Regions from separate parts of the Mesorhizobium sp. RCAM 05104 genome, predicted to be linked through region 1. Evidence: riboswitches for the same ligand, from Rfam matches in the RefSeq annotation. Region 1 holds a riboswitch; each other region holds the start of a gene.
What was found. A riboswitch is a leader RNA that binds a small molecule or an ion and turns the genes downstream of it on or off. The one in region 1 is predicted to bind cobalamin.
Positions count from the first base shown of each region.

Region 2: another riboswitch for cobalamin. It lies ahead of bluB (5,6-dimethylbenzimidazole synthase); the one in region 1 lies ahead of AC56QP_RS17635 (aromatic ring-hydroxylating oxygenase subunit alpha).
Region 3: another riboswitch for cobalamin. It lies ahead of AC56QP_RS31315 (DUF1636 family protein); the one in region 1 lies ahead of AC56QP_RS17635 (aromatic ring-hydroxylating oxygenase subunit alpha).
Region 4: another riboswitch for cobalamin. It lies ahead of metE (5-methyltetrahydropteroyltriglutamate--homocysteine S-methyltransferase); the one in region 1 lies ahead of AC56QP_RS17635 (aromatic ring-hydroxylating oxygenase subunit alpha).

Region 1 is NZ_CM185033.1:3,597,668-3,605,033, forward strand. Features, by position in the region: gene AC56QP_RS17615 (glycosyltransferase family 2 protein) at 1-283, opposite strand, end outside; gene AC56QP_RS17620 (serine kinase) at 280-1,326, opposite strand; gene AC56QP_RS17625 (PqqD family protein) at 1,368-1,796, opposite strand; gene AC56QP_RS17630 (FAD-binding oxidoreductase) at 1,948-3,048, opposite strand; gene AC56QP_RS17635 (aromatic ring-hydroxylating oxygenase subunit alpha) at 3,126-4,373, opposite strand; cobalamin riboswitch at 4,489-4,691, opposite strand; gene AC56QP_RS17640 (DUF680 domain-containing protein) at 5,203-5,403, shown strand; gene AC56QP_RS17645 (DUF680 domain-containing protein) at 5,475-5,684, shown strand; gene AC56QP_RS17650 (DUF680 domain-containing protein) at 5,757-5,960, shown strand; gene AC56QP_RS17655 (DUF680 domain-containing protein) at 6,024-6,260, shown strand; gene AC56QP_RS17660 (ABC transporter ATP-binding protein) at 6,450-7,366, opposite strand, start outside.
Region 2 is NZ_CM185033.1:1,306,829-1,314,194, reverse strand. Features, by position in the region: gene AC56QP_RS06810 (DUF1344 domain-containing protein) at 1-187, opposite strand, end outside; gene aroC (chorismate synthase) at 366-1,481, shown strand; partial or broken gene ribB (3,4-dihydroxy-2-butanone-4-phosphate synthase) at 1,561-2,660, shown strand; partial or broken gene AC56QP_RS06795 (TetR/AcrR family transcriptional regulator) at 2,750-2,869, shown strand; gene AC56QP_RS06790 (hypothetical protein) at 2,962-3,945, shown strand; partial or broken gene bluB (5,6-dimethylbenzimidazole synthase) at 4,068-4,685, opposite strand; cobalamin riboswitch at 4,746-4,925, opposite strand; gene AC56QP_RS06780 (histone deacetylase family protein) at 5,047-5,973, shown strand; gene AC56QP_RS06775 (exodeoxyribonuclease VII small subunit) at 5,977-6,228, shown strand; gene AC56QP_RS06770 (DUF2277 domain-containing protein) at 6,340-6,606, shown strand; gene AC56QP_RS06765 (pirin family protein) at 6,647-7,366, shown strand, end outside.
Region 3 is NZ_CM185033.1:6,399,290-6,406,655, reverse strand. Features, by position in the region: gene AC56QP_RS31340 (NADH-quinone oxidoreductase subunit D) at 1-633, opposite strand, end outside; gene AC56QP_RS31335 (NADH-quinone oxidoreductase subunit C) at 643-1,248, opposite strand; gene AC56QP_RS31330 (NuoB/complex I 20 kDa subunit family protein) at 1,253-1,834, opposite strand; gene AC56QP_RS31325 (NADH-quinone oxidoreductase subunit A) at 1,825-2,190, opposite strand; gene AC56QP_RS31320 (winged helix-turn-helix domain-containing protein) at 2,521-3,720, shown strand; cobalamin riboswitch at 3,750-3,956, shown strand; gene AC56QP_RS31315 (DUF1636 family protein) at 3,997-4,425, shown strand; gene cobW (cobalamin biosynthesis protein CobW) at 4,422-5,459, shown strand; gene cobN (cobaltochelatase subunit CobN) at 5,470-7,366, shown strand, end outside.
Region 4 is NZ_CM185033.1:2,370,404-2,377,769, reverse strand. Features, by position in the region: partial or broken gene metE (5-methyltetrahydropteroyltriglutamate--homocysteine S-methyltransferase) at 489-2,845, opposite strand; cobalamin riboswitch at 2,939-3,136, opposite strand; partial or broken gene AC56QP_RS11815 (adenosine kinase) at 3,540-4,526, opposite strand; gene metK (methionine adenosyltransferase) at 4,513-5,769, opposite strand; gene glyA (serine hydroxymethyltransferase) at 5,825-7,162, opposite strand.

The DNA.
Region 1 (7,366 bases):
TATCGTCCGAATCCAGGAACGACACGAACCCGGCGTCCGGCGGCAGGTGCCGCAGCCCGGCGTTGCGCGCCCTGGCGACGCCCATATTGGCCTGCTGGAACAGGCGGATGCAGGGCGTCTTGCGCATCATCGAGCGTACGGCCTGCGCCGAACCGTCGGTCGAGCCGTCATCGATGACGATGATGTCGAGGTCGAGGTCGTCGCGCTGCCGCACCAGCGAGCGCAATGCCGAAACGACATAGCGCTCGCGATTGTGGACGGGCATGATCACGCTCAGTTTCACGAAGCGCCCCGCGCGAGGAAATCCGCGACCGTGCCGGCGATCTCCTGCGGCTGCGTCCCCAGCGACAGACGGCAGCACGGCAGCAGGCGGGTGAGATCGCTGAAGAAGCGAAAGCCGCTTTCCCGCTCGCCCGGCATCTGTGCTATCCCGGACGGCGCCAATGCAATCATGGCATCCTTGCGCGACATTGGCATGATCGAGCTCGCCTCGCCACCGCTGATATGTGGCACCACCAGCGCAACGATGTCCAGCGTTGCGGGCACCGGCCGAGGCGCGATGTCGCCAATGTGAAAGGCGTGCTTGCCCTGCCAGTTGAGCGGACCGTCGGCCAGCCGGCGCTTCAGCCCGAGCCGCGCAAACCCTTGGGGGTCTTGCTTCAGGGTCGAAAACAGCGGGCGGGCCGTAACGCCGTTGGAGAGGTCGATCAGCACATAGTCGTCGCCGACGCTGTCCAGCCCGTTGAGGAGGCCGGCAGCGACGGTCCCGGATTTTCCGGCGCCACCCGCGCCGGCAAGCAGAACGCCCTTGCCGTTGGTGCCAAGCGTGCCAGCATGGGCAAGCCGCATGCCGCGTGCCGCATATTCCCAGTGCAGGAAGGCGCGCAGCGGCGCGCCAGGTTCCCAGGGCGGAAAGGCGTCGGCCGAGGCCATCAGTTGCACGCCAACGCGACGTTGCGGATCGTAGAACTGCCAGAAATCGAGATCGTGGAAATGGTGGCCGCGCAAGCCGGCCTCGGCGAGGCGCTTGGCAAAGCCGTGTTCGGTGAAATGCGCGTCGCCCCATCGTGCCGGCCCAGGGATGCCGTGGATGCCCGGGTGAGCAACAAAAATGCTGCAGCTGGAGCTTTCCGGTTGATCACCCCTGCTCTCGACAAAAGCATGGCCGAGCGCATCCGCCAGTACACCGGGACCGAGATGCGCGGTCAGTTCCAGCCAGGGCAGGCGGATCTTTCGCGTGACCGGATAGGACGCGGACGCGCCTTCGGCAGCGGCGATGAGATACCGGGCGTAGTCGGGCAAGGTTTCGAGGGTAACGCGCGACATGGCCAGGTCCAGCGCCCCTCTATCGCGGATGCGACTGCTTGTCAGGATGCCTGCTTGACCGCCGGCCAGCCCAGCGGTTCCTCGACTTCATGGATGGGATCCACGATGATGAGGTCGGCGAGGTCGTCGTGGACACTCACGTTGAGCGGCTCGCTCGTGGCCGCAAGCTCGGCAAGCAGGTCGCCCGGCAGCGACCGCGCCGGGACGTCGGAACGCGTCAGGAGCCGCAGTTCGACCAATTGCGATATGAAGCCGTCGAGCTCAGCCGGGCCTATTGTCGAGGCGCCGGCGGTCAGCCCGATCAGGGCCTGGGCATCGACGCCGGACGAGAGCGCCTGCCAGATCCTGCTGCCTGAATCGGAAAAACCGAAATATTTCCCACTCGAAAGATCGAGCACCACGGCCTCGCCGTCGAAGGACTCAAAGACAACGTCCTTGCTCGCGATTGTGTAGACATCGGCATGGCGCATCGTTCTTGGTCCCCGCAGCTTGCGCGACCAATCACCGGTCGGCGTGGTCGCTCCCCAACAACGCCTGTAAACACTCGGTTCTTCCTTGGCAAGTCAACGTGCGTCGGCGCGGCGTCGACCATTTTTGGGGAGCAGTCTGGCTCCGAGTGGATCACGCCTCGATTTCGAGCGCCGAAAGCGGCTTGGAGCAGCAGGCGAGGATAAAGCCGTCGTCGATCTCATGATCGAGGATACCGCCATTGTGGCTCATCTCGACGGTGCCCGCGACCTTCTTCACCTTGCAGGTTCCGCACAGGCCGAACTCGCAGGCGGCGGGGATACGCACGCCCGAAGCCCGCGCCGTCTGCAGCACGGTCTGGCCGGCGACGCATTCGGCATCGACATCCGAAAGCGAGAAGCGGATCGGCGTGGCGGCTTCGACGGGAACCGCGGTGCCGTCCCGCGCCTGCGCAGCGAACGGCGCCGGGATCTCCTCCACAACGGGCGCCGCGAAGCTCTCCTGATGGTATTTCGTCATATCGAAGCCGGCGGCTTCCAGCATGCCGCGCACGGCGCGCATGAAGGGATCGGGGCCGCAGCAGAAGATTTCGCGCTCGCGGAAATCAGGCGCCAACAATGGCAGCCGGATCGCGTCGATGCGGCCCATGTGGCCGAACCAGCCCTCGCGGCTCGACCGCTCCTCGATCATGAAGCCGAGCGACAGGCCGGGCATGCGGCTGCCGAGCAGTTCGAGCTCCTTGCGGAAAATGATCTCTTCCGGACGACGCGCACAGTTGACGAAGCCGACATCGGTCCATGGCGCGCAGTCGTTGAGCCAGCGCAGCATCGACATCATCGGCGTCACGCCGGAGCCGGCCGAAATGAACAAATATTTGGCCGCCGGGTGGCTGTGCAGCGAGAAGTCGCCGGCCGGCCCATAGGCCTTGACATGGGTGCCGGGCGCCAGATGATCGAACATCCAGCGTGTGCCGATGCTGCCCGCTTGTGCCTTCACCGTCACCGCGATCGAGAACGGCCGCGACGGCGAGGACGACAGCGTGTAGGTGCGCATCAGCGGCCCCTCGACGGTGGGCAGCTCCAACGTCACGAACTGGCCAGGCTTGTAGCGGAACCAGGTCTGGTTGTCGGAGCGGAAGGTGAAGGTCTTTACGTCAGGGGCCTCGTCGGCGACGCCGATCACTTCCAGCACCTGGAGCCTGTCGTTCCAGGGCGCCATCTCGTCGAGATGGCGATAGAGGCCAAGATCCGTCATCGCATTCATCCTCTTGTCCCTTTTGTTCCGTGCATGGCGTGAGCCCAAAACCGCTGCGCGCTTTTGGGCGCCATGCGCTAGGCGACGCTGCGCAGGGCCGGCCGGCCGTCTCCGGCAAGGCGTGGCCCGATGAAGCGTGCGTACCAGTCGACGAACTGGATCACGCCGCCCTCATGCATCTCCGAATAGGGGCCTGGTTCGTAGGCCGGCGACAGGATACCGAAGGCGTTTTCCTCGACGATGCGGCGGTCCTGGTCATTGGTCTCGGTCCACACATGGGTGAGTTCGGCGAGATCGTAATCGACACCTTCGACCGCATCCTTGTGCACCAGCCATTTGGTCGTCACCGCGGTTTCCGTGGCGCTGATCGGCAGCACGCGGAAGGTCACCGCATGGTCGATGAGGATGTGGTTCCACGTCGTCGGATAGTGATAGTGCATCAAAGTGCCGATGCGGTCGGCGGAGACGGTGTCGGACAGGTTCTTCTTCACCGCCCGCTTGCCGGTCATCGTGTAGCTGACGGCATCGCGCAACAGCGGCGCGCGGGTGGCGCGGTACTGCCCGGCCGGATCGATGCGAAACTTGCTCGGCAGGCCGGCCGCTTCGCATTTCGCCCAGTGCGCAAGCATTTCAGGGTCGCTGTCGGCGCCTTGCACGCCGGTCACCGTCGGTGCTTCCGGGAAGGTCTTGCAGAGCTCCGGATGATTGCCGGCGCAATGGTAGCACTCGCGGTTGTTTTCCCAGACCAGCTTCCAGTTGCCCTTCTCGATGATCGTGCTCTCGAAGGCGACTTTTGCCTCGCGCAGCCGGTGCGGCAGCAGATAGGGTTCGATCATCGCCCGCATCGGCGCGAAATCAGCCGGCTCCTTGGCCAGGCAAATGAAGATGTAACCGCCGACGGTCTCGCAGGCGACGGGCTTCAGGCCGAACTGGCTCTTGTCGAAACCGTCGGCCATCTGCCTGGCGAACAGCAGCCTTCCGTCCAGCTCATAGGTCCATTGGTGGTAGGGGCAGACCAGCTTGGCCGCCGTGCCCTTGTCGGAATTGCAGACACGGCTGCCGCGATGGCGGCAGGAATTGTGGAAGCCGTTGATCTTGCCTTGCTGGTCGCGGACGAGGACGACCGGATAGTCACCGATCTGCACGGTGATGTAGCTGCCCGGCTTCGGCAGTTCGCAATCATGGCCGATGAACAGCCAGTCGCGATACCAGATCAGCTCCATGTCGAGCTTGAAATAGTCGGGGTCGGTGTAGAAGGGCTGCTCTAGTGAAAAACCTTGCTTGCGGCCATTCAAGAGCCTCAGCATGTCGTTGCGCGCGTCCATGTCCTGTCCTCACAATCAAGGACTGCATCGGAGGGGAAGAGAGGAAGGATCGGACGCAAGCCGGCAATGTGTCGGACATGCGCTATCCACCTCTTGACCGCCCACCGCGATCAGTCGAGTCTAGACATCTCCGGCTGGTTTCCGGGCTCTGGAGTTGTCCTTGCGGACGATCGCGACACCTTCCCAGGCTTTCGGCCCAGTGGTCTCCCGTTGCGACTTGAACTCCACCACCGTTGCGGGGGCAGCGCCGGATTCTGACCGGCTTCCCAATTCTCCGCCTCGTCGTCACGAAGCGGCACCTGAGATGTCATGATCTAATCACGACGGCGCTTGCGACATCGGCATGAAAGCGACATCGCATCCATGCGGCGCGACACGCGTACGAAACGCCCGGATAGGCGATTGCCGGGCTGAAATCCGATCTCCCCGATTGCCATTCGCCGGCCGCGGTCTTCCCGAATCCGGTCGCTGGCGGAAGCCAAAAACGGTTAACGGTTTCGAAAAGTGACTATTAGCTGCCTCTAAAATCGAACCGAACGGTTCGTTTCTGTTGACGGTGCGTGCAGGACGGTGTGAACGCTGGACCCTGGACACAGTTGGTGATCGGAACGGCGGTTTTATCTAACTAACTGATATAAAACAGAAAAGTACATGGTGTAGAAGGCCCTGGTACAATTTCAAGTGGCAGATTCATGGTCCACACGAAACAACTTCGTGATTGGAAATGGCTGGATGGCTCTCCCACATCGGGGCTGTCCGAACGACGCGAATTCCTTCCAAGACACGCCGCTAGACGGACGGAAATAAGAAGATACTGGAGTACCAAAAAATGAAAAAGATTGTTCTCACTGCCGCCGCCCTTCTGGCCATTTCCGGCAGCGCCTTCGCTAACGGTAGCGATCACTACGGTTCAAATGCCCCGGCAGCCACTGCTGTCGACAGCTCGTACACCGCTTCGATCAAGAAGTCGGAACCGGCTGCTCAGACGCCTGCCCAGGGCAGCGACCGTAACCTCTTCGGCAACAACTAACAGCCGATCGCCAGCAGGCGGCGGGCTTGCCCGCCGTCCTGGCGAAATCCAGAAATTCAGGAGTACTTGAAATGAAGAAGATCATCCTTGCTGCCGCCGCCGTTCTGGCCATCTCCGGCAGCGCCTTCGCCGGCAGCGACAACTTTGGCTCCAATGGCGCCAATCAGCCCGCCGCCACCTCGGTTGACAGCTCGCGCACGGCCTCGATCCAGAAGTCGGCTCCGGCTGAAAAGCAGCCCGTCGTTCAGGGCAGCGACCGTAACCTCTTCGGCAACAACTAACAGCCGATTCCCCAGGTGACGGCGGGTGCGCCCGCCGCCCTGGCGAAATCCAGAAATTCAGGAGTACTTGAAATGAAGAAGATCCTTATCGCCACCGCCGCCCTCCTTGCCATTTCCGGCAGCGCTTTTGCCGGCAGCGACAACTTCGGCTCCAACGGTGCCAACCAGCCTGCCGCCACGGTCGACAGCTCGTATACGGCTTCGATCAAGAAGTCGGAGCCGGCTGCCCAGGCGCCTGCCCAGGGCAGCGACCGTAACCTGTTCGGCAACAACTAACATCCGAAAGCAAGGCGGCGGGCCAGCCCGCCGTCTAGAACTTGAAATACCGGAGTATCAAAAATGAAAAAGATTGTTCTTACTGCCGCCGCACTTCTGATTGCCGCCGGCAGCGCCTATGCCCGCAACGACAATGTTGGCGGCACCGACATCAACAAGCAGGCGACCGTCAACGTGGACACCTCGCATACGGGCTCGATCCGCAACAGCGGCTCGCCTGTCTACAAGCTGCTCAATTCGTCGGGTGACGTAGAGAAGTCCGCCCCCCAGGGCAGCGACCGGAACCTCTTCGGCCACTAGAGCAGTTCACCGTTTCACGGAAACGGCAAACCGCTCTAACTCTTTGTTTTGACGCAATTCCGGACGGAAAACCGTTTCACACTCTTCCTGGAATTGCTCTAACAACCGAACTTGATTCTTGAAAAAAGAGCGGCGGGCCTTGCCCGCCGCTCTTTTTTGTCTCGCCTTGGTCCAGCAGGACAGGCCGCCTCAGGCCGCCTTTGCTTCCGGCTTCTGGAGCGCGAAGGAATGTCCGTCCGCGTCGAAGATGTGCAGGTCCTCGGCGTTGGCGCTCAGCCGCAATATCGAGCCGCGCTTGACCTCGACATTGCCGGGCAGCTTCGTCACCAGCGGCAGATCGGCGCGGCCGATGTCGATGTAGACAAGCTGGACCTCGCCGAGCTGCTCGACATAATCCACCGTCCCCTCGAACAGATAGTCCGCGCCGGTGGCGATGATCAGGTCTTCCGGCCGCACGCCGAAACTCACCGAAGCACCCTTTGCCGAAGCCGGTGTCGAGATCGGCACCGTCGCCTTCCGCCCGCCGACATGGCTGACGACGGTCGGGTTTCCGGTCTTGTCGATGGTCGCCGGCAGGATGTTCATGGCCGGCGAGCCGATGAACTGGGCGACAAACAGGTTGCCGGGCTTCTTGTAGAGGTCCATCGGCGTGCCGACCTGTTCGATATGGCCTTCCTTGAGCACCACGATGCGGTCGGCCAGCGTCATCGCCTCGACCTGGTCGTGGGTGACGTAGATCATGGTCGTGTTGGGCATCGATTCCTTGAGCTTGGCGATCTCGATGCGGGTGGCGACGCGCAGCGCCGCGTCAAGGTTCGACAGCGGCTCGTCGAACAGGAACACTTTCGGATTGCGCACGATGGCGCGGCCGATGGCGACGCGCTGGCGCTGGCCGCCCGACATCGCCTTGGGCAGCCGGTCGAGATATTTGGTCAGCTGCAGGATTTCCGCCGCCTGCCGCACCCGCTTGTCGATCTCGGCCTTGCTTTCCTTGCCGATCTTCATCGAGAACGCCATGTTGTCGTAGACGGTCATGTGCGGATAAAGCGCATAGGACTGGAACACCATGGCGATGCCCCGCTTCGACGGCGGCACGTCATTCACCA
Region 2 (7,366 bases), 2.3 Mb from region 1:
CGATGTCCATGCCCGGCTTCAGCGCATCGAGATCGGTCTCGGCGTTCAGCTTGTAGGACTTGCCGTCATCCAGCGTCAGCGTCAGCGCGTCCTTGTCGATTTTCTTGATCAGGCCTTCGGTCTGACCGGCGAAAGCGGCGGTGGAAAGCAGCAGTGTGGCGGCAACGGCGCCAATCAGGGTACGCATAATCGTTCCTCTTTATCATTGCACCGGCATGGCGGCGGGCGTTCAACGGCGGATGGAGCAGAGCAGAAACCAACCGAATGTGTCAAAACTAAATCCACCAGATCACGGTTTGACCCCTGTGAAAAACGCCAATAGAAGGCTGCCTTGAGCCGGCTCCGATGCCGGGCAGGGTCATTTCATGTCTCACAACACGTTCGGCCATCTTTTCCGCGTCACCACCTGGGGCGAAAGCCATGGCGCCGCTCTCGGCTGCGTCGTCGACGGCTGTCCGCCCGGCATCCGCTTTACGCGCGATGAAATCCAGGCAGAACTCGACAAGCGCCGGCCGGGACAGTCACGCTTCGTCACCCAGCGCCGCGAGCCCGACGAAGTGAAGGTGCTGTCCGGCTTCATACTCGACGAGGACGGCGAGACGATGATCACCACCGGCACGCCGGTGTCGATGCTGATCGAGAATGTCGACCAGCGTTCAAAGGACTATGGTGAGATCGCCCGCCAATATCGGCCGGGCCATGCCGACTACACCTATGATGTCAAATATGGCGTGCGCGACTATCGTGGCGGCGGCCGCTCCTCGGCCCGCGAGACGGCGGCGCGCGTCGCGGCCGGCGCGCTCGCCCGCAAGGTGGTGCCCGGCATGGTGGTGCGCGGCGCGCTGGTGTCGATGGGCGAAAAATCGGTCGACCGCGCCAACTGGAACTGGAATTTTGTCGGCAACGCGGAAAATCCGTTCTTCACCCCTGATCCGGCTTCCGTTGCCGTCTTCACGCAGTACCTCGACGGCATCCGCAAGGCCGGCTCCTCGGTCGGCGCGGTGATAGAGATCGTAGCGGACGGCGTTCCGGCAGGCCTCGGCGCGCCGATCTATGCCAAGCTCGACCAGGACATCGCATCCGGCCTGATGTCGATCAACGCGGTCAAGGGTGTCGAGATCGGCAATGGCTTCGAAGCCGCCCGCATCACCGGCGAGCAGAATGCCGACGAGATGCGCATGGGCAATGACGGCAAGCCGGTGTTCCTGTCCAACAATGCCGGCGGCATTCTTGGTGGCATCTCGACCGGCCAGGCGATCATCGCCCGTTTCGCCGTCAAGCCGACGTCCTCGATCCTGACGCCGCGAAAGTCGATCGACAAGGACGGCAACGACGTCGAGATCATGACCAAGGGCCGCCACGACCCCTGCGTCGGCATCCGCGCGGTGCCGATCGGTGAGGCGATGGTTGCGTGCGCCATTGCCGATCATTATCTGCGTCATCGCGGACAGACGGGGAAGGGAATAGGCAGTAGGGAATAGGCGGTAGGCCGCCCGATACAGCCTTTTCTTTTCCCTACTGCCTTACTGCCTAATTCCCTGCGAGCGAAGCGAGCCGCCCATGCCTTACGACCAGAAGAAGATCGTCGAAGCCCTGCGTGCTTTCGAGCGCGGCGAGATCGTTGTCGTCATGGACGATGACGGGCGCGAGAACGAGGGCGACCTGATCGTCGCCGCCGTCCATTGCACGCCGGAAAAGATGGCGTTCATCGTCCGCCACACCTCCGGCATCGTCTGCACGCCGATGCCGCGCGAGGAGGCCAAGCGCCTCAACTTGCAGCCGATGGTTGCCGACAATGATTCGGCGCACACCACCGCCTTCACCGTCAGCGTCGATTTCAAGCACGGCACCACGACCGGCATTTCGGCCGAGGACCGTACGCTGACCGTTCGCAACCTCGCCAACGGCAATGTTGGCGGTTCGGATTTCGTCCGTCCCGGCCACATCTTCCCACTGATCGCGCGCGAGGGGGCGTGCTGATGCGCTCGGGCCATACCGAGGCGGCGGTCGACCTGTGCAAGCTCGCCGGTCTGCCCCCGGTCGGCGTGATTTCGGAATTGGTGAACGACGACGGCACGGTTAAGCGCGGCCCGCAGGTTGCCGCCTTTGCCGAGCAGCACGGTCTCAAGCAGGTTTCGGTTGCCGACCTCATCGCCTACCGGCAGCGCAAGGAAACGCTGGTCGAACGCGTCGCCTGTTCGGATATTGAAACGCCGGGTGGCAAGGCGCAGGTCTTCACCTACACGCTGCCGTGGGATTCCATGCACCACGTCGCCATCGTCTTCGGCGACATCCGCGACGGTGAGGATGTCCCGGTGCGTCTGCATTCCGAGGATGTTGTAACCGACGTCTTCGGCACCAGTCATCGGCTCGACGGCATCATGAAAACGATGGGCGAGCGCAGGCGCGGCGTCATTGTCTACCTGCGTGAGGGCTCGGTCGGCGTCGCCCATCAGGAACGCAAGCGTCCCGCCTCCGGCGACCGCGAGGATCATGATGAGGCGCGCCGCCGCGAGAACGAATGGCGCGAGATCGGGCTCGGAGCGCAGATCCTGAAGGATCTCGGCATTTCCTCGATCAACCTGATCGCCTCGCGCGAACGCCACTATGTCGGCCTCGAAGGTTTTGGCATCCACATCGCCAAGACCGAGATTCTCTGAAGGTCAGTCGACACAGGATAGCGCCCGGCCGTTCGAAACCGGGCGCTTCGCGGATCATTCCGCGGGAATGATACCCGCTTCGCATCCGTCAGGCTTCGCAGCGGATCGCCAATTCGCAAGAACCTGAAGCGACGTCGAAAATGGCGGTAGCGGCCTTCAAACAGTTGCTTGAGGGCCTGCTCAAAAGGCCGGGTTCGCGGCCGAACTGAAGGCGCCATTGACGGCTTGGCGCAGCTATCGCAATTGACAATAGCCGGGTTGAGCGCATCCTCTCCCACCATCTCTGAGGGGAGATTCGGGCATGTGGGATTTCGATATCGGCAGGTCGGTGTCCATCATGATGCGGACCTGGCCCTTCATTGTCTTTCGCATGATCGTCTATTTCGGTATCACGCTGGCCTATATCGTGGCGACCGGCACCGGCGCCTCCGTCGGCTATGGCGTCGGCCATATTTCCACCGATCCTGACGGGCCGTTGTCGTTTGCCTTGTGGGGAGGCGTGGTCGGTTTCGGCGTCGTTTCGATTGCCGTCTACTGGATCCGCGAATACATCCTCTACGTCGTCAAGGCCGGCCATGTCGCCGTCATGGTCCATCTGATCGACGGCCGCGACATTCCCGACGGCCAGGACCAGATCGCCTATGCCAGGCAAGTCGTCACCCAGCGTTTTGCCGAAGCCAACATCCTTTTCGTCGTCGACCAGCTGGTCAAGGGCGCCATCCGCGCCATCACCGGCCTGCTCGGCGGCATCGCCGCCTTCCTGCCGATCCCGGGGTTGAACGGCCTGGTCTCCTTCATCAACACGGTGATCCGCCTGTCGCTGACCTATGTTGACGAGATCATCCTCGGCTACAACATCCGCATCAATTCCGCCTCGCCTTTCGAGACGGCGCGGCAAGGCGTCGTGCTCTACGCCCAGAATGGCAAGATCATGGTCAAGAACGCCGTCTGGCTGGCGGTCATCATGTGGGGCGTGTCCTTCGTCATCTTCCTGCTGATGCTGGCCCCTGCCGCCGCCATTCTCTTCATGATGCCTGGGCAGCTCGCCGGCTGGGCCTTCGTGCTCGCCATCGTCTTCGCCTGGGCCTTCAAGGCGGCCTTCATCGAACCCTTCGCCATCGCCTGCCTGATGCAAGTCTACTTCAAGACCATTGCCGGCCAGGTGCCCGATCCCGACTGGGACGCCCGGCTGGCCGAGGCATCGTCGAAGTTCAGGGAGCTCAAGGACAAGGCGCTGGCCTCCTTCGGCGGCTCGCGCTGGGGCGCGGCCGGCGCGACACGCTGATCAGCGGGGCTTGCGATCGCCGCCGTAGCATCGACGGTGTTGAGGCGCGCCACGGTCGATTTGAGCAGCGCTTCGCCTTGCCCGCAAAACGTCTCGCTCATGATCAGCTCCGGCAGCGGCAGCCGGCGGCCCCAGCCATGTGTTTCGAGGTCCGGTTTGGGGGCGAACTCGGAAACGCGGCCGACGCAGAGATAGGCAACAGGCGTCACATGCTCGGGAATGGACAGCAGGCTTTTCAGCGCCTGCGCCTCGATGATGCTAACCCAGCCGACACCGACGCCTTCGGTGCGCGCCGCCAGCCAGAAATTCTGCACCGCGCAGACCGTGCTGTAGAGATCCATCTCCGGATTGTGCCAGCGTCCCAGCGGTGAATCCTTCGAGCGCTCACGGTCGCAGGTGATGCAGATGTTGAGTGCGCTTTCGCAAATGCCTTCCAGCTTGAGCTTGCGGTACAGCGTTTGCCGTTCTGCCTCGATGGCCGGCAGCTCCTGCTCGCGCGCCGCCAGGAACAGGTCGCGCACCTTTTCCCGTCGTTTGGCGTCGCGGATGACGATGAAATTCCATGGCTGCATGAAGCCGACCGACGGCGCATGGTGGGCGGCAAGGAGCAGCCGCGCCAGCACGTCATCGTCGAGCGCGGTGGGAAGGAAATGGCTGCGCACATCCCGCCGCGTGAACATGGCGCGATAAACCGCATCGCGCGCCAACTGATCAAATCCGTCGCCAACAGGTGCGGTCATGTGTTCCGGCATCGCTTGTCCCCTTGCGATTGCAATCAATGCCAGCCGCCTGACCATGCGGATGACGATGCCTGCCAGGCCGGTCTTCTGGCTCGGGATCAACCCGCGTCCGGCGCCTTCCCGTCATCGACAGTGGCATTTACCGGCGCGGTCCCCCTCACAGCGTTGGGCACGCCACGGAGTTCAACCGTGTTCCCGATTCTCCCGCTTGCGGCGGGCACCAGGCAGTGACGGCGACCTTACGCCGAAGCGCCGGCGACGCCAATGCCCGCAGCGACACCAATGGACGCAGGCGTGATTTTCCCCAGCCATCAGCCGCCTGCTCATGGCCTTTGTCGATCCGGGCCACTAGATTAGGACGATGGTTACCCGTCTCTACACCCATCCGATCTTCCTCGAGCACATCACGCCCCCCGGCCATCCCGAGCGGCCGGACCGCTTGCGCGCCATCGAGCGCGTGCTGGACGATGAGGCATTTGCCGCGCTCGACCGCATCAAGGCGCCGGAAGGTGACGAGGCGACCATCCTCTACGCGCATCCCGCTGATTTCGTCGCGCGTGTCCGCGCCGCCATTCCCGACGAGGGTATCGCCCGCATCGACGCCGACACCACCGCCAGCCCGAAGAGCTGGCAGGCAGCGATCACGGCGATCGGCGCCGCCAATGCCGCCGTCGACGACGTCTTCACGGGCCGCGCCGACAATGCCTTCGTCGCCGCCCGGCCGCCAGGCCATCACGCCGAGAAGACGACGGCGATGGGTTTCTGCCTCTTCAACACCGCGGCGATCGCGGCGCGCTATGCGCAGAAGAAATTCGACGCCGAGCGTGTCGCCATCGTCGATTGGGACGTGCATCACGGCAACGGCACGCAGGACATTTTCTGGGACGATCCCTCCGTGCTCTATTGTTCGACGCACCAGATGCCGCTTTATCCCGGCACAGGGGCAAAGAACGAAACCGGTGCCGGCAACATCATCAACGCGCCACTGGCGCCGCGGACCGGCAGCGAGGTGTTTCGCGATGCCTTCCTGTCGCGCGTGCTTCCGGCGCTCGACGATTTCGCGCCGGACCTGATCATCATTTCGGCCGGTTTCGACGCGCATCACCGTGATCCGCTGGCCGAGATCAATCTGACCGAGGACGACTTCGACTGGGCGACAGGCCAGCTGATGCAGCGCGCCACGCGCCACAGCGGCAACCGGCTCGTCAGCCTGCTCGAGGGTGGTTACGATCTGCAGGGACTGGCATTTTCGGTCGCCGCCCATGTCGGGCGACTGATGAAAGGATGAATGATGGCTGGTGAGACCAACGAAGACGTCAAGGCGATGAGCTTCGAACAGGCACTCGACGCGTTGGAGAAGATCGTCGATGATCTGGAGCGCGGCGACGTGCCGCTCGATCAGTCGATCAGGATTTATGAGCGCGGCGAGGCGCTGAAGGCGCATTGCGACCGGTTGCTGAAGGCCGCGGAGGACAAGGTCGAGAAGATAAGGCTGTCGCGCGACGGCAAGCCGGTCGGAACGGAGCCGCTCGACGCGGACTGAGGCGCGGCCCGAACGATGGTCTTGCCTCACCGGTTTTTGGACACGATCATGATCGAGGATGGAACTCGTCCCGACTGAAACGGCTCCAGGACAAGAGGAGGTTCGGAAACGATGTGCAGAAACATCAAGACCCTGTTCAACTTTGATCCGCCCGCAACCAACGACGAAATCCGCGACGCGGCACTTCAGTTCGTTCGCAAGCTCAGCGGAACGACACGGCCCTCGAAGCAGAACCAGCATGCGTTCGACCACGCTGTCGATGCGATTGCCGCGTCAGCGCGCGAACTGCTCGATTCTCTCGAGACCCATCAGCATCCTCGCAATCGCGAAGAGGTTGCGGCCAAACTACGGGCCAAGGCGGCGATCCGGTTTGCCTGAGGCGTCCAATGCGGTCGTCGACCGCTGACAAGGAGATATCGTGAGCTTCTTCCCCGGGAAAGACCCTGAGGTCGGCGATGCGTTCGCCAGCGACCAGATCGAGCTGATGGTCATTCCGAACGCCAAGGACATTGGCGGTTTTCAGGTGCGCCGCGCCCTGCCGACCGCCAAGCGGCGACTGGTCGGTCCGTTCATCTTCTTCGATCGCATGGGCCCGGCCATCCTGCGCGCCGGCCAGGCGCTCGATGTCCGCCCGCATCCGCATATCGGACTGTCGACGGTCACTTATCTGTTCGACGGCAAGATCAGGCATCGCGATCTGCTCGGCACCGAGATGGTCATCCAGCCCGGCGACGTGAACCTGATGACCGCCGGCCGCGGCATCGTCCATTCCGAGCGCACGCCCGAGGAATTGCGCGGCGCACCGATGTCGGTCTCCGGCCTGCAGACATGGCTGGCGCTGCCGGACGGCAAGGAAGAAGTGGCACCGGTATTCGAGAACACTGGCGCGGTGCTTCTTCCCGAGATCGATGCCGAAGGCGTCAGCGGCCGCGTCGTCATCGGTGATTTCCAGGGAATGCGGTCTCCGGTCAGGGCGCATTCCGATACGCTCTATGCCGACCTGCGCCTGGCGCCCGGCGCCAGCGTGAAAATTCCAGCCGATGCGGAAGAGCGCGCCATCTACACGTTGGAGGGTGAGGTCGCGATTTCAGGGGATATTTTTCCAGCGGAACGCCTGCTGGTGTTCCGGCCCGGTGAC
Region 3 (7,366 bases), 2.8 Mb from region 1:
ATCGGCCAGCGATACGATGCCGATGTCGACATTGCGCTGCTTGAAGATGCGGTTGCCGGTCAAAAGCGCGTCGAGGTCGTCGATCGACTTCAGGAACGGGTCGATCCACTTGCCGATGTCCTCGACCAGCTTCTGCGGCAGGTCCTGGTGGACGCCGCCGGGACGGAAATAGGCGGCATGCATGCGCGAGCCGGAGGCGCGCTCATAGAACACCATCAGCTTTTCGCGCTCGACGAAGCCCCACAGCGGCGGCGTCAGCGCGCCGACATCCATCGCCTGCGTCGTCACATTGAGGATGTGCGACATGATGCGGCCGATTTCGCAGTAGAGCACGCGGATCAGCTGGCCGCGCTTCGGCACGTCGATGCCGAGCAGGCGCTCGGCGGCGAGTGCGAAGGCATGCTCCTGGTTCATCGGCGCGCAATAATCGAGCCGGTCGAGATAGGGCACCGCCTGCAGATAGGTCTTGGCCTCGATCAGCTTTTCCGTGCCGCGGTGCAGCAGCCCGATATGCGGATCGACGCGATCGACGACTTCGCCGTCGAGCTCCAGCACGAGACGCAAAACGCCGTGCGCCGCCGGATGTTGCGGGCCGAAATTGATGTTGAAATTGCGGACGGAGGTTTCAGCCATTCTGGCGCCTCAATTCGTCTTGGCTTTTTCATCGCCCGGCAGGACATAATCCGTCCCTTCCCAAGGCGAGAGAAAATCGAAATTGCGGAATTCCTGCTTGAGCTCGACCGGCTCGTAGATGACGCGCTTGGCCTCGTCGTCGTAGCGCACTTCGACGAAACCGGTCAGCGGGAAATCCTTGCGCAGCGGATGGCCTTCGAAACCGTAGTCGGTCAACAGGCGGCGCAGGTCTGGATGGCCCGAGAACAGCACGCCATAGAGATCGTAGGTCTCGCGCTCGAACCAGTCGGCGCCGGGATAGACGTCGGTGATCGACGGCACCATCGTCTCCTCGTCGGCCTGCACCTTGACGCGGATGCGGACGTTCTGCTTCGGCGACAACAGGTGATAGACGACGTCGAAGCGCTTGGCCCGCGACGGATAGTCGGCGCCGCAGACGTCGATGATCGAGATGAACTGGCAGCGCGCATCGTCGCGCAGGAAGGTCATCACCTCGACCAGATCGCGCGGCTCGACATGGACGGTGAGTTCGCCATAGGCGATATCAGCGTCATTCACGCGGCCGATCAGCTTCTCGCCGAGATAGGTCGACAGTTCGCTCAGGGATGCGGTCATGGATTTACCGTTCGATCGTGCCGGTGCGGCGGATCTTCTTCTGCAGCAGAAGAATGCCGTAGAGCAGCGCTTCGGCGCTCGGCGGGCAGCCGGGCACATAGATGTCGACCGGCACGATGCGGTCGCAGCCGCGCACCACCGAATAGGAATAGTGATAGTAGCCGCCGCCATTGGCGCACGAGCCCATCGAGATGACGTAGCGCGGCTCCGGCATCTGGTCGTAGACCTTGCGCAGCGCCGGCGCCATCTTGTTGGTCAGCGTGCCGGCGACGATCATGATGTCGGACTGGCGCGGAGACGCGCGCGGAGCGACGCCGAACCGCTCCGAGTCGTAGCGCGGCATCGAGGTGTGGATCATCTCGACCGCGCAGCAGGCAAGGCCGAAGGTCATGAACATCAGCGAACCGCTGCGCGCCCAGGTGATCAGCGCCTCGGTGGAGGTGACGAGGAAGCCCTTGTCGGCCAACTCATTGTTGATCTCGAGGAAAAAGGGATCGTCCTCCCCCACCGGCCTGCCGGTGTTGGGATCGATCAAGCCCTTGGGCTTCGGCGCGATGAGCGTGCCGGAACTGTCGCTCAATCCCATTCCAGCGCTCCTTTTTTCCATTCATAGGCAAAGCCGATGGTCAGCACCGCCAAAAAGACCATCATCGACCAGAAACCGAGCATGCCGATCTTCGAGAACGACACTGCCCAAGGAAACAGGAAGGCCACTTCCAGATCGAAGATGATGAACAGGATCGACACCAGGTAGAAACGGATGTCGAATTTCATGCGGGCGTCATCGAACGAGTTGAAGCCGCACTCGTAGGCGGAAAGCTTTTCAGGATCGGGATTGCGGTAGGCCACCAGAAACGGTGCGGCCAGCAGCGCCAGGCCGACAACCAGCGCCACGCCGATGAACAGGACGATGGGCAGGTACGAACTTAGAAGTGCGTTCATGCTCGGCTTTCCGTTGGCGCCAATCCATTTTGATTACAGCACCGGACCCTAATGCGGAAGCGTGACAGTTTAACCGCTGAACCGTTTTAAGGGCCTATGCTGCAACGCGGCGAGGGTTAGCGCAGCACTTCCGGCGAAGCAAGTCAAACCTTGTTCAAAACGCTGACCTGGACGGCATATACGGGGAAACTGGTCCGATCCGCTCCTGTTTGATTTCCTTCAATTTTTACTCCACTTTTCTCTCCTGACATATATGCCGCCAAAACCCTGCTAGCATCGCCGCGGAATCACGATCCCTGCCAGCTCGAACCCGGTTAGAGTCGCATCAGCATGAAGGAAAAAATCGCGCTTCCCACGGCCCGGCGCATAGCACTCGCCGCCCAGGGGTTTGCCGACGCCAGGCCGGCCGCCACGCCCGATCGACGGCATCTGGCCCGCGTGCTTGCCCGCACCGGCCTGCTGCAGATCGATTCCGTGAGCGCCGTGGTGCGCGCGCATTACATGCCGCTTTATTCGCGACTTGGCCCCTACCCGCTCGCCTTGCTCGACAACGCCGCGGTGACGCGCAAACGCACCGTGTTCGAATACTGGGCGCATGAGGCCTCCTTCCTGCCGGTCGAGACATACCCGCTGATGCGCTGGCGCATGCAGCGGGCCGAGCGCGGCGATGAAATGTATTCGGGTCTGGCCAAATGGGGCCGCGAGCACGCCGCCTATGTCGAAGAGATCTACCGCGCGGTCGTCGAGCGCGGCCCGATCGCCGCCTCGGCACTGGAAGGCCAGAAAGGCTCGGGCGGCTGGTGGGGCTGGAGCCATGCCAAGCACGCCTTCGAATGGCTGTTCTGGGCCGGCCGCATCACCACGGCGCACCGTCGCGGATTCGAGCGCTTCTATGATCTGCCCGAGCGCGTGCTGCCGCAGGCGATCCTCGATCTGCCGGTGCCAGCCGCCGAGGACGCGCACCGCGAGCTGCTGCGCATTTCCGCTCGTGCCCACGGCGTGGCGACGGCCGGCGACCTGCGCGACTATTTCCGCCTGTCGCCCGCCGACATGAAAGGCCGGCTGGAGGAACTGGTCGAACTCGGCGAGCTGTTGCCGGTGCGCGTCGAAGGCTGGGACAAGCCGGCTTACCTTCATAGGGATGCCCGCGTGCCGCGAAAAATCGAGGCGCGCGCCTTGCTGGCTCCGTTCGATCCGGTCGTTTTCGAACGCTCGCGCTCGGAGCGGTTGTTCGATTTCCACTATCGCATCGAGATCTACACGCCGGCGGAAAAGCGGCAGTACGGCTACTACGTCCTGCCGTTCCTGCTCGGCGACAGGATCGTGGCCCGCGTCGACCTCAAGGCCGATCGTCCGGCCAGTGTCCTGCGTGTCCATGCGGCCTATGCGGAGCCAGGTGCACTCGCCGAAACCGCCTCCCAGCTGTTCGAGGAATTGAAGCAGATGCAGGGCTGGCTAGGCCTCGAACGCATTGAAGTGACGCCTGCGGGCGACCTCGGACAGCCACTTGCCGACATTGCCGCGTCGTAGACGTGCGTTGACACGGCTGTCCCTACAAGCCTAAATCCGGTCCAGACGGTCTCCTCTCGGCAAAGGGAGGAGCCAAGAGGGAATGCGGTGCGGGATCGCAAGATTTCAAATCCGCGGCTGTCCCCGCAACTGTAAGCGACGAGCCTGGGCCGAAAACCACTGGGATGTTCCCGGGAAGGCGGCACCCGAGGCGATGACCCGCGAGCCAGGAGACCTGCCGTCTGAGAGATAAAGAATCCGATCGCCTGGCGGGTTTTCCGGGCAAGGAGCCCTGATTTGGAACGCGACAGCAGTTTTTCGGCTGAGACAGCGGACGTATTGTCCGATGACGCCTGGACCGGCGTTACCGTGATCGTCTGCGCCTCCTGTCGCGACGAAACCGGTTCCGACGCCCACCCCCGTGCCGGCGAATTGCTTGCGGACGACACACGCCACGCCGCCTCGGGCGACAATATCCGCATCCGCAGCGTTGAATGCCTCGGCAATTGCAAGCGCCGGCTGAGTGCCGCGATCCTGCGCGACGGCTGCTGGAGCTACGTCTTCGGCGACCTGAGCGCGACCAGCGGCGCCGATCTCGTCACCGGCGCAAAGCTCTTCGCCACCTCGACGGATGGCCTCATCCCATGGCGGGGCCGTCCTGATTCCCTCAAGCGCGGCCTCGTGGCCCGCATTCCTCCCCTCGACATGCTGAAGGACCAGATATGACAGCCTCCGTCTCCCGTGTTCCCTGCACTGTCGTCACCGGCTTCCTCGGCGCCGGCAAGACGACGCTGATCCGCCATCTCCTGGAAAACGCTGGCGGCAAGCGCATCGCCATCATCGTCAACGAGTTCGGCGACATCGGCATCGACGGCGAAATCCTGAAGGGTTGCGGCATCGACACCTGCCCCGAGGAAAACATCGTTGAGCTGGCCAATGGCTGCATCTGCTGCACTGTCGCCGATGATTTCGTGCCGGCGCTCGACCAGATCCTGTCGCTGACGCCGAAGGTCGACCATATCCTGATCGAGACCTCCGGCTTGGCTTTGCCCAAGCCGCTGGTCCAGGCCTTTCAGTGGCCGACGGTGAAGAGCCGGGTGACGGTCGATGGCGTCATCGCGGTGGTCGACGGCCCGGCGCTGGCCGAAGGCCGCGTCGCCAACGACATGGACGCACTTCAGGCGCAGCGCGCTCAGGATGGGACGCTCGATCACGACGACCCGGTCGAGGAGGTGTTCGAGGACCAGATCGCCTGCGCTGACCTCATCATCCTGTCGAAAAGCGATCTGATGGACGCCGCCGGCTCCGCCCGCGCCAACGCCATCATCAATGAGCACATCGCCCGCGCCGTGAAGATCGTGCCGACCTCGCAGGGCAAGGTCGATCCCTCGGTGCTGCTCGGCCTCGGCCTCGCCGTCGAGGACGACATCGAAAACCGCAAGACCCACCACGACGACGAGCTCGACCACGAGCATGACGACTTCGACAGCTTCGTCATCGATATTTCCTCGATCGCCAACCCGGAAGAGCTGGCAAAACGGGTCGCCACCGCAGCCGAGGAAGAAAACGTGTTGCGTGTAAAAGGCTTCGTCGAGGTCGGCGGCAAGCCGATGCGGCTTTTGCTGCAGGCCGTCGGGCCGCGCGTCAATCATTACTATGACCGCGCCTGGACCGCAGCGGACGACCGCCGCTCTCGCCTCGTCGTCATCGGCCTGAAGGGGCTGAACCGCCCGGCGATCGAGCGTATCCTCGCCGGCTGATTTTAACGCCATGCACATCCTCACCACGACCTCCGCCTCTCTCGACGACCTCGCCGAGCCGGTCGATCTGCGGCAGACGCCGGCGGATGTCGTGGCGCTGTCCTTCACCGACAGCGATCTCGCCGGGCTGGCGGCGGCGTGGAAGGCGGATGCCGCCCGCCTGCCCTCGATGCGGCTGGCCGCACTTCGTGACCTGCGCCATCCGATGTCCGTCGACCTCTGGGTCGACAGCGTCGCCCGCCACGCCAAAATCATCCTCGTTCGCATCCTCGGCGGCTACGATTGGTGGCGCTATGGTTGCGACCAGCTCGCCTCGGTCGCCCGCGCGCACGGAATAAAGCTGGCGCTGCTGCCCGGCGAGTGCCGCGACGAGGATCTGCGCCTGATCGAGGCCTCGACGCTGCCGCGCGAGGAATTGGACGGCCTGCTCGACTATTTTCGCGAGGGCGGCCCGGCGAATATGAGCGCGCTGGTGCACCGGCTTGCACGGTTGGCGGGATCGGATGCGGTTGTCGCCGAACCGGTTGCGGTTCCGAAGGCTGGATTTTACGCGCCGGGACATGGCGTCATGGAACACTATCTTCCCCTTCCCTTCGAGGGGGAGGGAAACATCATCCCCATCCTGTTCTATCGCTCGATGCTGCTCGCCGCCGATATCGCCCCCATCGATGCCCTTTTTGAAGCGCTGCGGCAGCGCGGCATGCGCCCGGCACCCATCTTCGTCGCCAGCCTGAAAGACCCGGCATCGCTGGCGTTCGTCGAGACCGCGCTCGCCGCGCTGAAACCCGGCGCCATCATCACCGCGACCGCTTTCGCCTCCGGCGCCGAACCCGGAGTGGAAACCCTGTTCGACCGCGCCGGCGTGCCGGTCTTCCAGGTCATCGTCGCCACCACCCGCCGCGACATCTGGGAGAACAACCAGCGTGGACTGGCGCCCGCCGACCTCGCCATGCATGTCGTTCTGCCCGAATTGGACGGCCGCATCCTTGCCGGCGCGATTTCCTTCAAGGGTGAAAGCGAGGCTGATCCGGCGCTTGGCCACCGGGCCTTCGCCAACCGGCCGGAAGCGGATCGCGTCGAGCAAGTTGCGAACCGCGTCGCGGCCTTCATTCGCCTACAAGAGACATCCCGCGCCGAGCGCAAGCTCGCCATTCTCATCCCGGACTATCCGAGCGCCCCCGGCCGCACCGGCTATGCCGTCGGCCTCGACGTGCCGTCCAGCGTGCTGGCGATGCTGCACGATCTGAGCGAACAGGGCTACGCTGTAGAGGGGATTCCGCAAACGCCGCGTGAGCTTCTGCAGATGTTGGAAACGTCCAGCCATGGGCTGGAGCTTGACGACTATCTCTCTTTCTCTACCGAATTGCCGAGGCCGGCAGTCGATGCGGTAGAGGCGGCTTGGGGAAAGCCGGAAACGCGAACTGGCGAAAATGGCTTCCCCTTCCGCGCCGTGACCTTCGGCAACATCACCGTCGCGCTTGCCCCCGATCGCGGCCGTTCCGCCGACCGCCGCGCCGACTACCACGACCCGACGCTGCCGCCTCGCCATGCGCTGATCGCCTTCGGCCTGTGGCTGCGCAAATCGCTCGGTGTCCATGCGCTTGTCCATGTCGGTGCCCATGGCACGCTGGAATGGCTGCCGGGCAAGACGGTTGCCCTCTCGCAGAACTGCTTTCCCGAGATCGTTACCGGTCCGCTGCCCGTCATCTATCCCTTCATCGTTTCCAACCCTGGCGAGGCGGCGCAGGCCAAGCGGCGCATCGCCGCCGTTACTCTTGGCCATCTGCCGCCGCCTCTGGCGGGCGCCGGACTGGACGAAAACCAGCACAGACTTGAGCGGCTGGTAGACGAATACGCACAGGCCGACGGGCTCGACCGCCGCCGGCGCGATCGTCTGGCCAAGCTGA
Region 4 (7,366 bases), 1.2 Mb from region 1:
GGTCCTCCCGATCTGCTGAACAACTAGTTTGCGTGACGCGGCGCCTCATCGACACCCTCCGACAATTGCAGAATGTGTTGTCAGGGCGATGACAGTTTCAAGAGGAAAGCAGCGGGTTGCAGTCCTCTGGTGCAGTTTTTCGGACGGGGAGATCTGCACGCGTTTCGGGCGTGGCATGACACTCCATTCAGGCGCTCACATACCAATGTGGCTTCGCACCCGCGATCGGTCAAAGTTCGGTGATAGTCGCCAGGCGCCGGGATTTCTGGGATCCACCGGCCGTCCGCGCGGCGTCCGGGATCAAAGCTCCATCCGCTCCGGCGTTCGAACCAACCGAGATCTTCCAATTGAACCCGGCTGCCATATGTTTGACAAGCGCAGCGTGCCGCCCACCCGTTTTTCCTCGAATGACTATTTCCAGTAAAGTAATCGGTTGGGCATTTAACGGCCGACACGCGGCAGCCGGTAAATCACCACATGGTTAGGACTCAGGAAGGCCTCCCGGCCGGCACTTTCTCCCGAAGCGCCCGGGCTGCAGCGACCATGTTCATGAGGGCAGGGCGGACCTCCTCCCATTTGCGTGTTTTGAGGCCACAGTCCGGATTTATCCACAACTGGCCGTCGGACAGTCGCTCGCGGGCAAGCGTGACGAGGTCCGAAATCTCCGCGACTTCCGGGACACGTGGTGAGTGAAGGTCGTAGACTCCGGGACCGATTTCGTTCGGATATTTGGAGCTCGTGAAGGCGTCCAGCAGTTCCATTTTCGAGCGCGACGTCTCAATCGAAATTACATCCGCGTCCATTTCGGTGATCGCGTCGATGATCTCGTTGAATTCCGAATAGCACATGTGAGTATGGATTTGGGTCGCGTCCTTTACACCCGTTGAAGCGAGCCGGAAGCATTCGACGGCCCAGTCGAGGTAGACTTTCCAGTCGGACTTGCGCAGTGGCAGGCCTTCGCGAAAAGCGGCCTCGTCGATCTGGATCATCCTTGCACCGGCTCGTTCGAGGTCTGTCACCTCATCGCGCATGGCGAGCGCGATCTGGCGGCAGGCTTCGGAGCGAGGTACGTCGTCGCGAACAAAAGACCAGTTAAGAATGGTCACTGGGCCTGTGAGCATTCCCTTCACCGGCTTTTCCGTCAGCGACTGGGCAAATTGCCACCAGCGCACCGTCATCGGATTGGGCCGCGATACGTCGCCGAAGATGATGGGAGGGCGTGCGTAGCGGGAGCCATAGCTTTGCACCCAGCCATGCTGGGTGAAGGCGAGGCCGGACAGTTGCTCGCCGAAATGCTGCACCATGTCGTTTCGTTCGAACTCACCGTGCACCAGCACGTCCAGGCCGATCTCCTCCTGCCAACGAATAGCAGCCTCGGTCTCCTTCTTCAGGAAGGTCTCGTAATCGACATAGCTCAGCTCGCCTTCGCATGAGCGGAGCGCGCCTTGCGCACCTCCGGCGTCTGCGGGAAGGACCCGATGGTCGTCGTTGGGAATGGCGGCAGGCCGAGCGTGCCAGCCTGGACTCTGGAATGCTGGGCAAATGCGCTCTTTCGTTGCTTCATGGCGTCGATGCTGATGATCCGCCCCTCAACGAGCGGATTATGGACCTTTGTGGACGTTGCGCGCGCGGCGGCCGCCTCGGCAGAAGCTTTCAATGCGCCTGCTGCGGCCTCCCTGCCTTCCGACAAGGCCTGGGCCAGCACGACCAGCTCATCGATCTTCTGGGCCGCGAATGCCAGCCAGGATCTGACGTCCACATCGAGCGCGGTCTCCATCCGCAGGTCGATCGGCACATGAAGCATCGAGCAGGAAGGCGCGATCTCGACACGGTCCAGGGGCCAGCCTGCGACGATCGGCTTGATGCGGTCGAGAATCGCAGGCAGGTTCGCGCGCCAGACGTTGCGGCCGTCGATCAAGCCAAGCGAGAGCACCAGATCCTTCGGTGTGAGCCGACCAACCGTCTCCAACTGCTCGGGAGCGCGCACGAGATCGAGATGCAGGCCCGCCACGGGCAGAGAAATCGCGGTCTCGAGGTTGTCTCCCAGCGGTCCGAAATAGGTAGCCAGCATGACCTTCAACTCGGGCGCGGCTTTCGACAGCTGGCCGTAGGCGAACTCGAACGCAGCTCGTTCGTTCGGGTTAAGATCGAGCACAAGCGCTGGCTCATCAATCTGCACCCAGTCGGCTCCCGAGAGCTTTAGCCTGCGCAGGAGTTGCTCGTATACAGGCAGCAGCCGCGGCAGGAGCGCTATCGGATTGAAACCTTCGGCAGGTGTTTTTGCCAGCTTGAGGAAGGTGACCGGTCCAAGGATGACTGGGCGTGTGTGAATATCGAGGGCTTTGGCTTCGAGGAAGTGGTCGACCGGTTTCGCAGACAAGAGGGCGAAGGTCTGTTCGGTCAGCTCCGGCACCATGAAATGATAGTTAGTGTCGAACCATTTGGTCATTTCCAATGCGGTTAAGCGGTGCCCCTGAGCCGCATGCTCGTGGCCGGCATGTCCACAACCCGCGGTCTCACCTTGCTTGCCGCGCGCCATCGCGAAGTAGATGTCGAGTGGGACCTCGCCGCCCTTCCAACCGTAGCGGGATGGCACGGCACCGACCATGGCCGCGGTGTCGAGCACATGGTCGTAGAGTGAGAAGTCGTTCGACGGGATTTTTGATACGCCGCGATCTTGCTGCTCCCTCCAACTGGCGGCACGGAGGGCCTTCGCCGTCGTCAGAAGGTCGGCAGCGGAAGATTTTCCGGACCAGTAGCTTTCAAGCGCGAATTTCAGTTCTCGCCTGCGACCGATACGCGGCATACCGAGCGTTGCTACAGGAATCTGCTGAGAGATGGTCATGTCATACCCCGATGGTTGGGCCGTGGGGACACCGAAGGCGCTAGCAGGCCGGCACGAACGCCGGCTGCCGCGACCACCGAGACACCCCGCCCGTGGACGTTGCTCGCCGTGGCAGGTCTCCTGGCTCGCGGGTCATAGCCTCTGCCCGTCTTCCCGAGGCTGTTTTCCTCAGTGACATTAGGGGTGGGCTCGCCGCTAACAGTTGCGGGGGCAGCGCCGGCATCGCACCGGCTTCCCTCTTAGCTCCGCTGTGGCAACGCCGTACGGAGAACCACGACGCGCAGACAATCACAGCAGCCCACTCTCTTGTCAATGCCGCATAAAGAAATGTTTATGTGGTTATGTGATCGCGTCTTTAACTTGTGGGCAATGTTGCCCAAAATCGCTTGGATCGTTGTCGTCAGCTGTTGCCTTCCAGTCGCTCTCCAGGAGGCTGTGGATGCCGATAAGGGGCCGGCAAATCAGCCAATCACATGATCCCGGCTCTTGAGCGACTTGCGGCAGGCCTCGGCGTCGTGATGATCAAGATCCTAGACTGCTACCGGCAGGTGGCGTCAAAGTCTGAATTTCGGCAACTTGAAACACAGCGGAAAACCGGCGGATGCGCGTGCGACATTTTGATTTATCCGCGCTCGCCTGGACCGCCTGCATAAGGGGGAGGTGAGCAGCTACTCCTCGAGATGTCCGCCTGACGCAGCCCCGCCTGTTCCGCCTCGCGGCGCAAATTCTGCCGTGGCCTTGGGCCGATCTGCTCGATCACCAGTCCGGCCGCCAGTGAGCCGAGGTCGCCGCAGGTCTTGAGGTCGCGGCCTTGCGTGTAGCCATGCAGGAAACCGGCGGCGTAAAGATCGCCGGCGCCTGTCGTGTCGACCAGTTCCTTGATCGCGGTCGCCTGGATGACCACGGTCTCGTCGCCGCGCACGATCACCGAGCCTTTTTCCGAGCGGGTCACGGCGGCTATTCTGCAGTCCTTGCGGATCTTGGCCAGCGCCTCGTCGAAGGACGATGTCTGATAGAGCGACTTGATCTCGTGGCTGTTGGCAAAGACGATGTCGACCGTGCCCGAGCGCATCAGCTCGAGGAACTCGTCGCGGTAGCGGTCGACGCAGAACGAATCCGACAAGGTCATCGACACTTCGCGCCCGGCAGCGTGCGCCAGCATGGCCGTCTGCCGGATCGCCTCCTTGGCGCGCGGCGGGTCCCACAGATAGCCTTCGAAATAGGTAACCGCGGCGCCCGAGGCCTTGTCGGCCTCGACGTCCTCGGGCCCGAGCTCGACGGCGGCGCCGAGATAGGTGTTCATCGAGCGCTCGCCGTCCGGCGTGACGAAGATCATCGAGCGCGCCGTCGGCGGCTCGCCCTTGAGCGGCCTGGTGTCGAAGGCGACGCCCTGCGCATGGATATCGTGGGCATAAATCTCGCCGAGCGCATCGTTGGAGACCTTGCCGAAGAAGGCGGCGCGACCGCCGAAGCTGGCGACGCCGGCTGCCGTGTTGCCGGCGCTGCCGCCGGACGCTTCGATCGCCGGGCCCATGCGGCTGTAGAGCAGTTCGGCGCGCTTTGGATCGATGAGGTTCATCGCGCCCTTGATGATGCCGTTGGTCTCGAGGAATTCCTCGTCGCACTGGGCGATGATGTCGACAATGGCATTGCCGATGCAAAGCACGTCATAATCCGGCATCAAAGTCTCCGCTCAACGGTCCGCTTGGAATGGACTTTCCGCATGGCGATCGATCCGGCGTCGGCCCTTGCGCGGCGGCGAGTCCCGCCTCGCGCCGCAAGTCATCCGCTCTGTCCGTCCTCTCCCAGGTGAACTCGGGTTCTTCGCGGCCGAAGTGCCCGTACGTGGCGGTCTTGTGGTATATCGGGCGCAAGAGATCAAGCATCTTGATAATGCCCTTCGGTCTGAGATCGAACAGCTCAAGAATGAGCCGCTCGATCCTTTCTTCCGCGATCTTCGCGGTCCCGAACGTGTTGACCAGGACAGACACCGGAGCGGCCACACCGATCGCGTAGGCAAGCTGAACTTCGCAGACTTCCGCAAGTCCGCTAGCCACGATATTCTTCGCGACATACCGGGCCGCGTAGGCAGCCGAGCGGTCAACCTTGGATGGGTCCTTGCCCGAAAAGGCGCCGCCGCCGTGACGCCCCATCCCACCATAGGAATCGACGATGATCTTGCGTCCAGTGAGGCCGCAGTCGCCGCGCGGCCCACCGACTACGAACCGCCCCGTTGGATTGACCAAGAACCTGGTTCCCGTCGTGTCCAGGTGGGGCGGCAAGACCGGCTTGATGATCTCCTCGATGACGCCTTCTCGGACTGTTTCTTGTGTGACCTCCTCGGCATGTTGCGTCGACAGGACTACGGTATCCAGCGCCACCGGGCGCAAACCTTCATAGCGGATGGACACTTGAGATTTTACGTCCGGACGCAACCAGCTCAGCTGTCCCGCTTTGCGGACCTCTGCCTGTCTTTTCGTCAAGCAGTGAGCGAGCTGGATCGGCAAGGGCATCAGTGTATCGGTCTCGCTGCATGCGAACCCGAACATGAGGCCCTGATCCCCCGCTCCCTGCTCGAGATCCTGCCCTCGCCCCTCGTCAACGCCCTGGCTAATGTCGGGCGACTGCTCTGTGAGAGCCAAAACGACGGTGCAACGCCGACCATCAAAGCCGATCGCATCGTCATCGTATCCAATATCGACAATCGTATCGCGGGCTACTTGGCTGTAATCGATCTGCGCATCGCTGGTAATCTCGCCGGCGAGAACGACCATCCCTGTCTTCACCAATGCTTCACACGCGACTCGCGCCTTCGGATCGGTGCGGAGGATCGCATCGAGGATGGCATCCGAGATGTTGTCGGCCATCTTATCCGGGTGTCCCGCGCCGACGGATTCGGAAGAGAATACGAACTGCCTAGTCATTGAATGTCCTCGTTTCAGATGTTGCAGTTAGGTGGCGACCTTCGATTTGCCCGCCTTACCTGTCGGTGATGCCAGGGACATCGAACGCAGCGCAGAAGTCGGCGACGTCTTTCCGCACGCAGGCATGGACATCCGGATCATTGGGCTGGCGGCAGACCAGGTCGATGAAGGCGGCAATCTGCGCCATTTCCGCCTCGCGCATGCCCATCGACGTCACTGCTGGCGACCCCAGGCGAATTCCGCTTGTGACCGCCGGATGGCGCGGGTCGCCCGGCACCATGTTAAAATTCGTAATGATGCCGGCCTTTGCCAATCGCTCGGCATAGGCTTTGCCAGACAGTGGCCGATCGCGCAGATCAAGGATCAGCATGTGATTGTCAGTCCCACCGGTGACCAGATCATACCCTCTCTCCAGGAGCGCCTGAGCCAGCGCCTTGGCATTCTTGACGATCTGCTGACCGTAGGCACGGAAGGACTGGTTCGCGGCTTCCTGCAAAGTGACAGCTAGAGCGGCGATGATATTCATATGCGGTCCGCCCTGCAGGAGAGGGAACACCGCACGGTCTATACGTTTGGCCAGATTGTGTTTGCTTTTCGGATGATAGAGCGCCTGATAGCGATCTTCATTCCTTGACAAAATGAAGCCCCCGCGGGGACCGCGGATTGACTTGTGAGACGTGCTGCTGACGACGTCGCAATGGCCGACGGGGTTCGGGTGCGCTCCCGCGACAATGAGGCCGCTTATGTGCGCGATGTCGGCCACGAGATAGGAGTTCACCTCCGAAGCGATTTCCGCCATTGCCGCATAGTCAAAAACGCGGGGATAAGCAGTTCCGCCGACCCAAATAAGTTTCGGCCGTTCCCGCTTGGCCGTCTCGCGCAAGCGGTGATAGTCAATCTGCTGCGTCTTTTCGTGCAGCCCATAGGGGATGCGTTTGTAATCAGTGCCTGAGAAGTTGACGGCCCATCCATGTGTCAGATGACCCCCACCCGGGAGGGACAAGCCCATCACCTTGTCTCCCGGGCTCAAAACCGCGCGATAGACAGCCTGATTGGCCGGCGAGCCGGAATAAGGCTGGACGTTGGCGTGTTCACTGCCAAATAGCGCCTTCAGGCGCTCAATGGCGAGGTTCTCAAGCTCATCGATGATCTCGTTTCCCGCGTAGTAGCGCGCACCGGGGTACCCCTCGGCGTACTTGTTCGTGAAAATCGAGCCCGTCGCTTCCAGCACGGCCGATGAGGCGAAGTTCTCAGAAGCGATCAGTTTGAGCGTTGTTCGCTCCTGCCGCTCTTGTCTTAGAAGCAGTTCGTGAACGCGGTAATCGACCGCGGCCAAGGGAGACCGTCCGGGGGTGTCGGGCAGCACGATCGCGCGGTCCGAGGAGTTGTCCATTGTAGTCTCGCGCTCCAACTGGATTGATCTGTTCACGAGCAAGCAGGCGGTCTCCTTCGACCGCGCGTCTTGTGTCGCTTCGAGCCGTTGTAGGTCTCGTTTATGATAGCCATCGCCGTGGGGCAGGAGATCGACCAAGAATTGAACCAGACCGCCGTCCTTGCCTCCTGCTTTGAGATGGTACGAGGACCAGGGACGTTGTTC